2 regions of the Rhodoferax sp. GW822-FHT02A01 genome follow, and region 2 is predicted to be linked to the other one. Evidence: predicted binding sites of a transcription regulator. Region 2 holds the regulator's gene; the other holds the start of a gene.
What was found. Region 2 encodes sigma-54, which starts transcription at its own class of promoters, with help from an activator protein. Its sites were predicted from a motif close to TGGCANGNAANCTGCTTT; they were not measured.
Positions count from the first base shown of each region.

Region 1: AAGF34_RS18125 (beta-propeller fold lactonase family protein) is a predicted target of sigma-54. The motif match lies at 2,322-2,339, and genes of this name have one in related genera.

Region 1 covers NZ_CP152376.1:3,840,660-3,844,960, reverse strand. Annotated here, with positions in the region: gene AAGF34_RS18140 (DUF6701 domain-containing protein) at 1-45, opposite strand, end outside; gene AAGF34_RS18135 (LysR family transcriptional regulator) at 210-1,118, opposite strand; gene AAGF34_RS18130 (SDR family oxidoreductase) at 1,254-2,003, shown strand; gene AAGF34_RS18125 (beta-propeller fold lactonase family protein) at 2,407-3,849, shown strand; gene AAGF34_RS18120 (hypothetical protein) at 3,982-4,164, shown strand.
Region 2 covers NZ_CP152376.1:582,791-587,091, forward strand. Annotated here, with positions in the region: gene AAGF34_RS02695 (class I SAM-dependent RNA methyltransferase) at 1-1,174, opposite strand, end outside; gene rpoN (RNA polymerase factor sigma-54) at 1,171-2,766, opposite strand; gene lptB (LPS export ABC transporter ATP-binding protein) at 2,766-3,521, opposite strand; gene lptA (lipopolysaccharide transport periplasmic protein LptA) at 3,518-4,138, opposite strand; gene AAGF34_RS02715 (exopolyphosphatase) at 4,247-4,301, opposite strand, start outside.

The DNA.
Region 1 (4,301 bases), 2.2 Mb from region 2:
GTTTGCGCTGAGCCAGAGCCCGACGCAAAGGATTGCGCAACGCATCGATCTAGTGGCGCGCATGGCTGGCCGTGAACGCAAAGGGCACCGAACTTTAAATGTGATTTATTTACATTTAGTATACCGACTACCTTCCCGCTCTGCGCAGTGCGCTTCAAGCTCACCACCACCCCAGCCTCCGGTGGCCTCTTGATATTTGAATCGGGAGATCAGTAGTTCAGGTGAAGCAACGCGGGCACCAGGCGCGGATCACGCAGCTTCTTCGCCCACCACTGCAATGCGGGCCCGGCACGGTGCGAGTGCCAGCCCACAAACAGCAGATTCGGTTCACGCGGGTCTTGCGTCTCCAGCGCGACCAGCGTGCCTTGCGCCAGGTGCTGGCGCACTTTCTCCAACGGTAGCCAACCCACGCCCAGGCCTGCCACCTGGGCGGCAATCTTGGCGCGCATGCTGGGCATGGCCAGCCGCTCCTGGTGCGTCTGCACACCGTAGCTGCGGGCCATGGCCAGGCGCGAGGTGTCGGCTACTACCACCGAACGGTGCGCAGATATTGCCTCCATCGACAGCGGCTGCTCTTCCTGCGCCAACGGGTGCCGCGGTGACACAGCAAACACCCATTCCAGTTGCGTCAGCTCAAACCACTGCAGATGCGCCATCGCCGGCGGTTCGTTGGTGGCGGCCACTACCAGGTCCGCACGCTGGTCCAGCAGAGCCTCCCAGGTACCTCCCAGCACTTCGTGCGCGAAGCGCAGGCGCACCCCGCTGTTGAGCGCATCAAAGTCGGCTACCAGGGGCAACAAGGCTTCGATGTTTGCCAGCTCATCGGTAGCAATGCGCAATTCGGACTCCCAACCGCGTGCCACCTGTTTGACACGCTCCGTGAGGTGCCGCGCCTGGGCATGCAGCTGCGCACCTTGCTCGACGAGCAGCTGCCCTGCAGGCGTCAACGCGATGCGATAGCCCGCCCGGTCAAACAGAAGCGCGTCCATTCGTTCTTCAAGTTGGCGTGCTGCATACGACACAGTGGATGCAGCCTTGCCTAAACGCTCGGCCGCACGCGACAGACTGCCAGTAGCGCGCACCGCTTCCAGCAGTTGCAAGTCTTCAAGGCTCAACATATTCGATTGTTTCGTACAAGTTTATCGAGATTATGGCGTCTGTAGCTCAAGCAATTGCAAGAAACTTCATTCCATCAACTCGGAATGAGTTGAGAAACCCTGAAATACATCAACGAAACAACCGAAGGAATTATCATGAACCGCTTTGAAGGAAAGAACATCTTGGTCACCGGTGGCAGCAGTGGCATAGGCGCTGCTGCCGCCATCGCCTTTGCACGTGAAGGCGCCCGCGTGGCCATTACCGGACGCGACGCCGAAGGCCTGGCCCGGGTGAAAGCCGAACTCGGCCCGAACGCGCTGGCCCTGGTCAGCGAGGCCGGCGACGTGTCGGCACAGACCGCGTTGGTAGCCGAGCTGCAAGCGCAGATGGGTGTGATTGACGGCGTATTCATCAACGCCGGCACAGCCAAGTTCGGCCCACTGGCACAGATCGACGAGGCGCTGTGGGACAGCAGCTTTGACACCAATGTCAAAGGCCCCTACTTCCTGATCCAGCGCCTGGCTGCGCTGATGCCCCGCGGTGGCGCCATCGTGCTGAACGGCTCCATCAACGCCCACATCGGTATGCCGAACTCCAGCGTCTACGCCGCCAGCAAGGCCGCGCTGATCTCGCTGGCCAAGACCCTGTCTGCCGAGCTGCTACCTCAAGGTGTGCGCGTCAATGTGGTGAGCCCCGGCCCGGTGACCACCCCGCTGTACGGCAAGCTGGGCCTGTCACCCGACCAACTGCAGACCATGGCCACCAGCATCCAGACACAGGTGCCACTGGGCCGCTTCGGCACCCCGGAAGAAATCGCCGCCACGGTCCTGCACCTGGTGTCCAAGGAGTCCGCCTTCATCGTCGGCACAGAGATCATCGCTGACGGCGGCATGAGCCAGATGTGAGACTGCTACTCGGCGGTGACTGCGACGGGGCTTGGCGTTGGACCGTGGACTAACAAAAGCCATGGGCTGACGCCGAGTGGGTCTGGGAGCTGGCGACGACGCAAGTTATTGAGGACGCCAGCACCTTGAAAGCGGCTTTTGTTCGGGGCTGGGATGCTGCTGATCTACTTCCGCTTAGGGCTGCCTGCGGTCTTTGCTGTTAGCATTTACCCTCCTCTTGGCAGCCCCAGCGTACACGAGGGCATGTGCTTTGCACGGGCTTGTTCCATTAAAAGCTACTACGCGGTTTGTCTCGAAGTGGGGAAATGACACAAAGTATGAGGTAGAAACTGCTTTGTTCGATGGCGAACGCAGTCGTTTTATCGCTTGTTTTAATAATTAGAGTTCTCAGGGATGGATACCAATGCAATTCAGTAAGCTAGTTTGGAGCACCAAGCTCCGCGCAGTGGCGTGTTTTATTTTCGCTGTGGCTTTGATTGGCTGTGGCGGCGGCGGCGGAGCCAGTAGCAGTAGCAGTGGTGGCGGCGCTTCTACACAGGGACCAAGCAAACAATATGGCTTTTCTGGAACTTTGACTGGACTGACAGCCAATCAAAAAGTCGTCATAACGAACACTAACGCGGTTAGCGGCGGAGTGACTTCAACGATATTGACATCAAGCTCACCATCCTCCCAAAATTTTGTTCTGCCTTCCACAGATTTACCAGGAACACCATATAACTTTACTGTTAGCCCACAGTCATATGGATCCACTTGTTCTATTTCAAATGGCAGTGGAATAATGACGGCTAATGATGTAACCAATATTGCGATAAACTGCTCTCAAACACAGCCGAGCAAGTTCGAATATGTTGCAAATTTCGGCGACAATACAATTTCCGCATATTCCATTAACACTGGCAATGGCGCCCTCACTGCAGTATCTGGCAGTCCTTTTACCGCGGGCACCAATCCAGTTTCTATGGTGATTGACAATTCAAATAAATTTGTCTTTGTTGCAAATTCAACCAGCAACAATGTTACGGCATATAAAATTGATAGCAGCACCGGCGCATTAACACAGGTTACAGGGAGTCCGTTTGCAGCAGGCGCAAACCCCATATCGATTGCAATTAACCCAACTGGCCAGTATGTGTATGTCGCAAATAGAGGGGGAAGCGGAAGTGTGACTGCTTATTCTATAAATAGCACAACGGGAGTTTTGACACCAATCACCGGCAGTCCCTACACCGCAGCAGCCAACCCACAATCATTGATTGTGGATCCGGCTGGGAATTATTTATATGTCGCTAATGCTGTATCCTCAGTTTCTGTTTTTTCAATTAATAGTAGCAATGGCACTCTTTCCGAAATATCGGGAAGCCCATTTGCCGCCACGTCCATATTAAGTCATATTACCATTGATCCAACCGGTGCCTTTTTGTATGCAGCGACTACGAACAGCCCTACCAGCAGCATAACAGGGTACAGCATTGACAACATCACGGGGAAGTTGACGCTAGTATCATCTGGCCCCTTTGCTTCCGGCAACTGGACTATGGGTTTAACAATTGACCCTAGTGGAAATTATATGTATGCGGCAGACTTTGGCAACAATAGTATTTCTGCCTTTTCAATTAACAGAACATCAGGACTATTGACCTCAATTGCATCGAGTCCGTTTCTTACAGCGGGTGGCTCAGGGCCGGAATCAATAGCTTTTGATGTTTCAAGTAATTTCGTCTATATAACCGATATCTCGGGAGGAGTCCTGTTGTATTCCTATAACTCTGCTACTGGAGCGTTGACATCTGTTTCCAGATATGCAGCAGGCAATAGCCCCGCCTTTATAGCAATCACTCACTAGCAGATAAATTTCTGAAGATTACGATAATTATTTTTTTGCAATTCAATAGCACTTATATTGGCGGTGAACAATAATTGATTGATTTTTATAAATTACAATTTTTATAGCACCTGACGCAAAAGGGCCCTTACCGTGGGCGAGAAGCTGGGGCTTGGGGATGCGGTGCTGCGTCGAATTCTGAACCACACTGCTCCCAAAACCGACGTTTTGCACCGTCACTATGTTGGGCTGAATGAGGGGGATGTGGCTGGGGCGCTGAAGTTGATTCAAGAAGCGCTGTGCGGGTTGTTGGTACATGCCCGCCAAGATGTCTAGGCAGCGCTTTGGCGGTGCCGTAACGAGGGCTTAAGAGGTTGCGGCCCGAATTAATCGGATGGCTCTGGCGTCACTGGCCTTACGAATTGCTTAAAAAGTCTGCAATTTGACTGCTTCGGGCTGGTAGTTGACATTCC
Region 2 (4,301 bases):
ACATCGGCACGCGGCGTGACTCTTTCAGGCGCATCTTGCCAGGCAGCTTGAGGTCTGGCGTGAGCATCCAGGCAGTCCAGCCGGAGAAGTTTTTCTTCCAGTGGCTGGCCAATTGGGTGAAGAAGGCCACACCGTCTTCGGTCTCGGCCAGTTCGCGGGCGCCATAGCGGGCCTGCACGCCCTCACCGGCCACACCGCCAATGCCGATGCGCTCGCCGTAGGGTGGGTTCAGCAGCATGACGCCACCGCCTTCGATGGGTGGCATGCGCTGCAGGGCGTCACCACCACGGAACTCGATGACATCGGCCACGCCCGCGCGCTCCGCGTTGCGCTGCGCGAAGTCGACCATGCGGTGCGACACATCGCTGCCGTAGATCAGAGCTTTCTGGCCGGGCTCGGGCTTGACCACGGCGTCAGCCGCTTCCTGCTTCATGGCCTGCCAGACCTTGGGCTGGAAGGGCACAAACTTCTCGAAGGCAAAGCGGCGCAACGAGCCCGCCGCAATATTGCAGGCAATCTGCGCGGCTTCGATGGCAATGGTGCCGCTGCCGCAGCAGGGGTCGTACAAGGGCATCAGGTCGTCGTCACCATCGGCCCAGCCGCTGGCGGCGATCATGGCGGCTGCCAAGGTCTCTTTCAACGGCGCATCGCCCTTGTCCTCGCGCCAGCCCCGCTTGAACAATGGCTCACCGGACGTGTCAATGTAGAGCGAGCAGCTGTCAGTGGTGAGGTGGGCATAGATGCGCACATCGGGCCACTGTGTGTTGACATCAGGACGCACGCCCCCCGAAGTCTCGCGGAAGCGGTCGCAGACGGCATCCTTGACCTTGAGTGCTGCAAAGTTCAGCGACGTCAATGGGCTGTGCTGGGCGGTGACCTCGATCTTGATGGTCTCGCGCGGTGTGAACCAGCGCTCCCACGGCACCGCCATGGCGGCGCGGTACAGGTCCTGCTCGTTGCGGTATTCGGTGTACGACACCAGCACCAGCACACGCTGTGCCAGGCGGCAGTACAGGTTCAGGCGCATGGCGTCCGTGAACGATGTGCGCACGGCCACACCGCCACGCTGCTTGGTGATGCAACCGGGCGGCAGGCCGGTGATGCGCAGGATTTCGGGCGCGAGGTAATCCTCCACACCGGCGGCGCAGGGAAGAAAGAGTTGCAGTTGGTTCATAGCGCCTTGCGCAGGGATGCGGGGGCGATCTTCAGCCCCTCGCGGTATTTGGCCACAGTGCGCCGGGCACATTCAATACCCTGCTCCTTGAGCATCTCGGATATCTGGTTGTCTGACAGCGGCTTCTTGGCACTTTCGGCGCTGATGAACTGCTTGATGAGTGCACGCACCGCGGTGCTGGACGCATTGCCGCCGGACTCAGTGCCCAGGCCGGAGCCGAAGAAGTACTTCAGCTCAAAGGTGCCAAAAGGCGTTGCCATGTACTTGGCGGTGGTCACGCGGCTGATGGTGGACTCGTGCAAGCCCAGTTCGTCGGCGATCTCACGCAGCACCAGCGGGCGCATGGCCAATTCGCCATGGGTGAAGAAGCTCTTCTGCCGCTCCACAATCGCCGTGCTCACGCGCAGGATGGTGTCAAAGCGCTGCTGGATGTTCTTGATGAACCAACGCGCCTCCTGCAGCCGTTGCTGCAGCGCGGCGTGGCTGGCGCTGTCCTTGCCACCGCGGTGGTTGCGCAGCACATTGGCGTAGATGTCATGCACCTTGAGGCGCGGCATCACATCGGGATTGAGCATGACGCGGAACTTGGGTGCAGCCGCCTTGTTGGCGTTGGTCACCGGCACCACCAGCACGTCGGGCACCACGATGTTGCGCTCCACGTCGATAAAGCGCCGCCCCGGCTTGGGTTCCAGCCGCGCAATCTGCGCTATGGCCTCGCGCACCAGGGCATCGCTGCCCACGCCCAATTGCACCAGCCGCTTGATGTCACGGCGCGCCAGCAATTCCATGGGCTGCTGGCAAATGCGCAGGGCCACTTCCAGTTGCTCGCGCTCTTCGTCTTCCAGGTCCGGATTGCGCAGCAGAGCTTTCAATTGCAGACTGAGGCACTCGCTCAAATTGCGGGCACCGACGCCAACCGGCTCCAGGCTTTGCAGCAGTCCCAGGGCTACCGAGAAATGGTGCACCAGGTCGTACAACTGCTCTTCATCCTGCGGGTTCAAGGTGCGGGCCAGGTCCTCGAGCGGCTCTTCCAGATAGCCGTCATCGTTGAGCGACTCGATCAGGAAACGCAGCGCGGCAGCGTCTTCGGCGCTCAGGCGCAAACCCAGTGTCTGCCGATGCAGGAAGGCCTGCAAGCTCTCCTGCGTGCGGGCCAGCTCGGTGGCGTCCTTGTCTTCGTCGCCAGTGAGGTTATTGGTACTGGCCTTGGCCTCGACGCCCCACTCGCCGTCGTCCGGGGTCATTTCGGTGGTGCCGTCGCCTTCCCAGTCGATGCCTTCGTCCCCGCTCAGGGGACTGTTGTCTTCATCACTGCTGGTGGAGGCCACGGTGCTGCTGCCCAGGTCGGGCATGGTGGCGGAAAACTCCACATCCTTGTCGCCTTCACTGACCGGCGTATCCGCCTGTGCGATGCCGAACTCTTCCCGCTCGGCATGGTCCTCACCCAGTTCCAGAAAAGGGTTCTCGTCCAGCATCTGCTCCACTTCCTGGCTCAGTTCGAGCGTGGAGAGCTGCAGAAGACGGATCGACTGCTGCAACTGGGGCGTGAGCGCCAGATGCTGGGAGACGCGTAATGAGAGACCTTGCTTCATTACATCTTGAAGTTTTCACCCAGGTACACGCGGCGTACCTCGGGGTTGTCAACAATTTCCGAAGGCGTGCCTTCGGCCAGCACGCGGCCATCACTGATGATGTAGGCGTGGTCGCAAATGCCCAGGGTCTCGCGCACATTGTGGTCGGTGATGAGCACCCCGATGCCGCGCGCCTTGAGGAAGTTGATGATGCGCTGGATCTCGATCACCGCAATCGGGTCGATGCCGGCAAACGGCTCGTCCAGCAGGATGAAACGCGGCCCGGTAGCCAAAGCGCGGGCAATCTCCACGCGCCGCCGCTCACCGCCCGACAAGGCCAGCGCCGGAGACTCGCGCAAGTGCTCGACCCGCAATTCCTGCAGCAGATTGGTCAGCCGCTTCTCGATCTCCGCGCTGCGCAATGGAGTGCCGTCTTCGTCGCGCTGCAGTTCCAGCACGGCGCGCACGTTGTCTTCCACATTGAGCTTGCGAAAAATCGAGGCTTCCTGCGGCAGGTAGCCCAGCCCCAGACGCGCGCGCCGGTGTATGGGCATGGACTCGATCGAATTGCCGTCGATGGAGATGTCTCCTCCACTGGCCCGTAGCAGTCCCACGATGATGTAAAACGAGGTGGTCTTGCCAGCGCCGTTGGGACCCAGCAGGCCCACCACTTCGCCCGTACGCACGGTCAGAGACACGTCCTTGACCACCTGGCGCTTGCCATAGGACTTTTGCAGATGTTGCGCCGTCAAGTTCCCCGCAGCAAAACCACTCACTTGGCGGCCCCCCCCAGGGTCGCGGATGGTTTGAGCGGCAACGGGGTTGCGGCAGGCGCCGGAGCACTGGCTTCGGGCTTGGGGGTCAGCATGACCCGCACGCGACCGGTTCCCAGGGCGCCTGTCGGTCCCTTGGTGTTGGCGGCACCATCGACCGTAAACAGGTCGGTGAGATTTTCATAAACGATGACACCGCCGGTGATTTCATCGGCCAACGTGGCGCCACGCAGTCGGCGCAACTGCGCCTTGCCGGTGAAGGTCACGGTATCGGCCTTGCCGTCATAGGTGATGGTTTCGCCCTCCCCCTCGATGAACTCGTCCAAGGCTTCGCGCTTCTGCCGGTAGAAGGCCAGCTTGTCTGCGGAACCGGTGGCAACGCCAAATTGATATCCGTCAGGATCCTGGCGCACATCCAGCCGATCTGCGCGGATCACGATGGTTCCCTTGGTCAGCACAACCTTGCCGGTGAATACGCTGACCTGCTTGAGGTCGTCATAGCGCAGCGCGTCGGCCTCGATGTTCATGGGCTTTTTCTGGTCGGCTTTTTCGGCGCGCACGCCACCGGCTGCAAACAGCAGCGTAGCAATCACCAACGAGAAAAGAATGTGTTTTTTCATAAAGGCACGAAACTTGCACACAGTGCGCACGGCCATTGTAGCGAGCGCATGGCATGTTTTATGCCTTGACGAAAATTGAATCGTGTGTGCGGGATTACCCGCAGAAGTTCAACCTACGGTGTTGATGCGGGAAACCAGCTCTTTGACCACCGTGTCGGCCCGC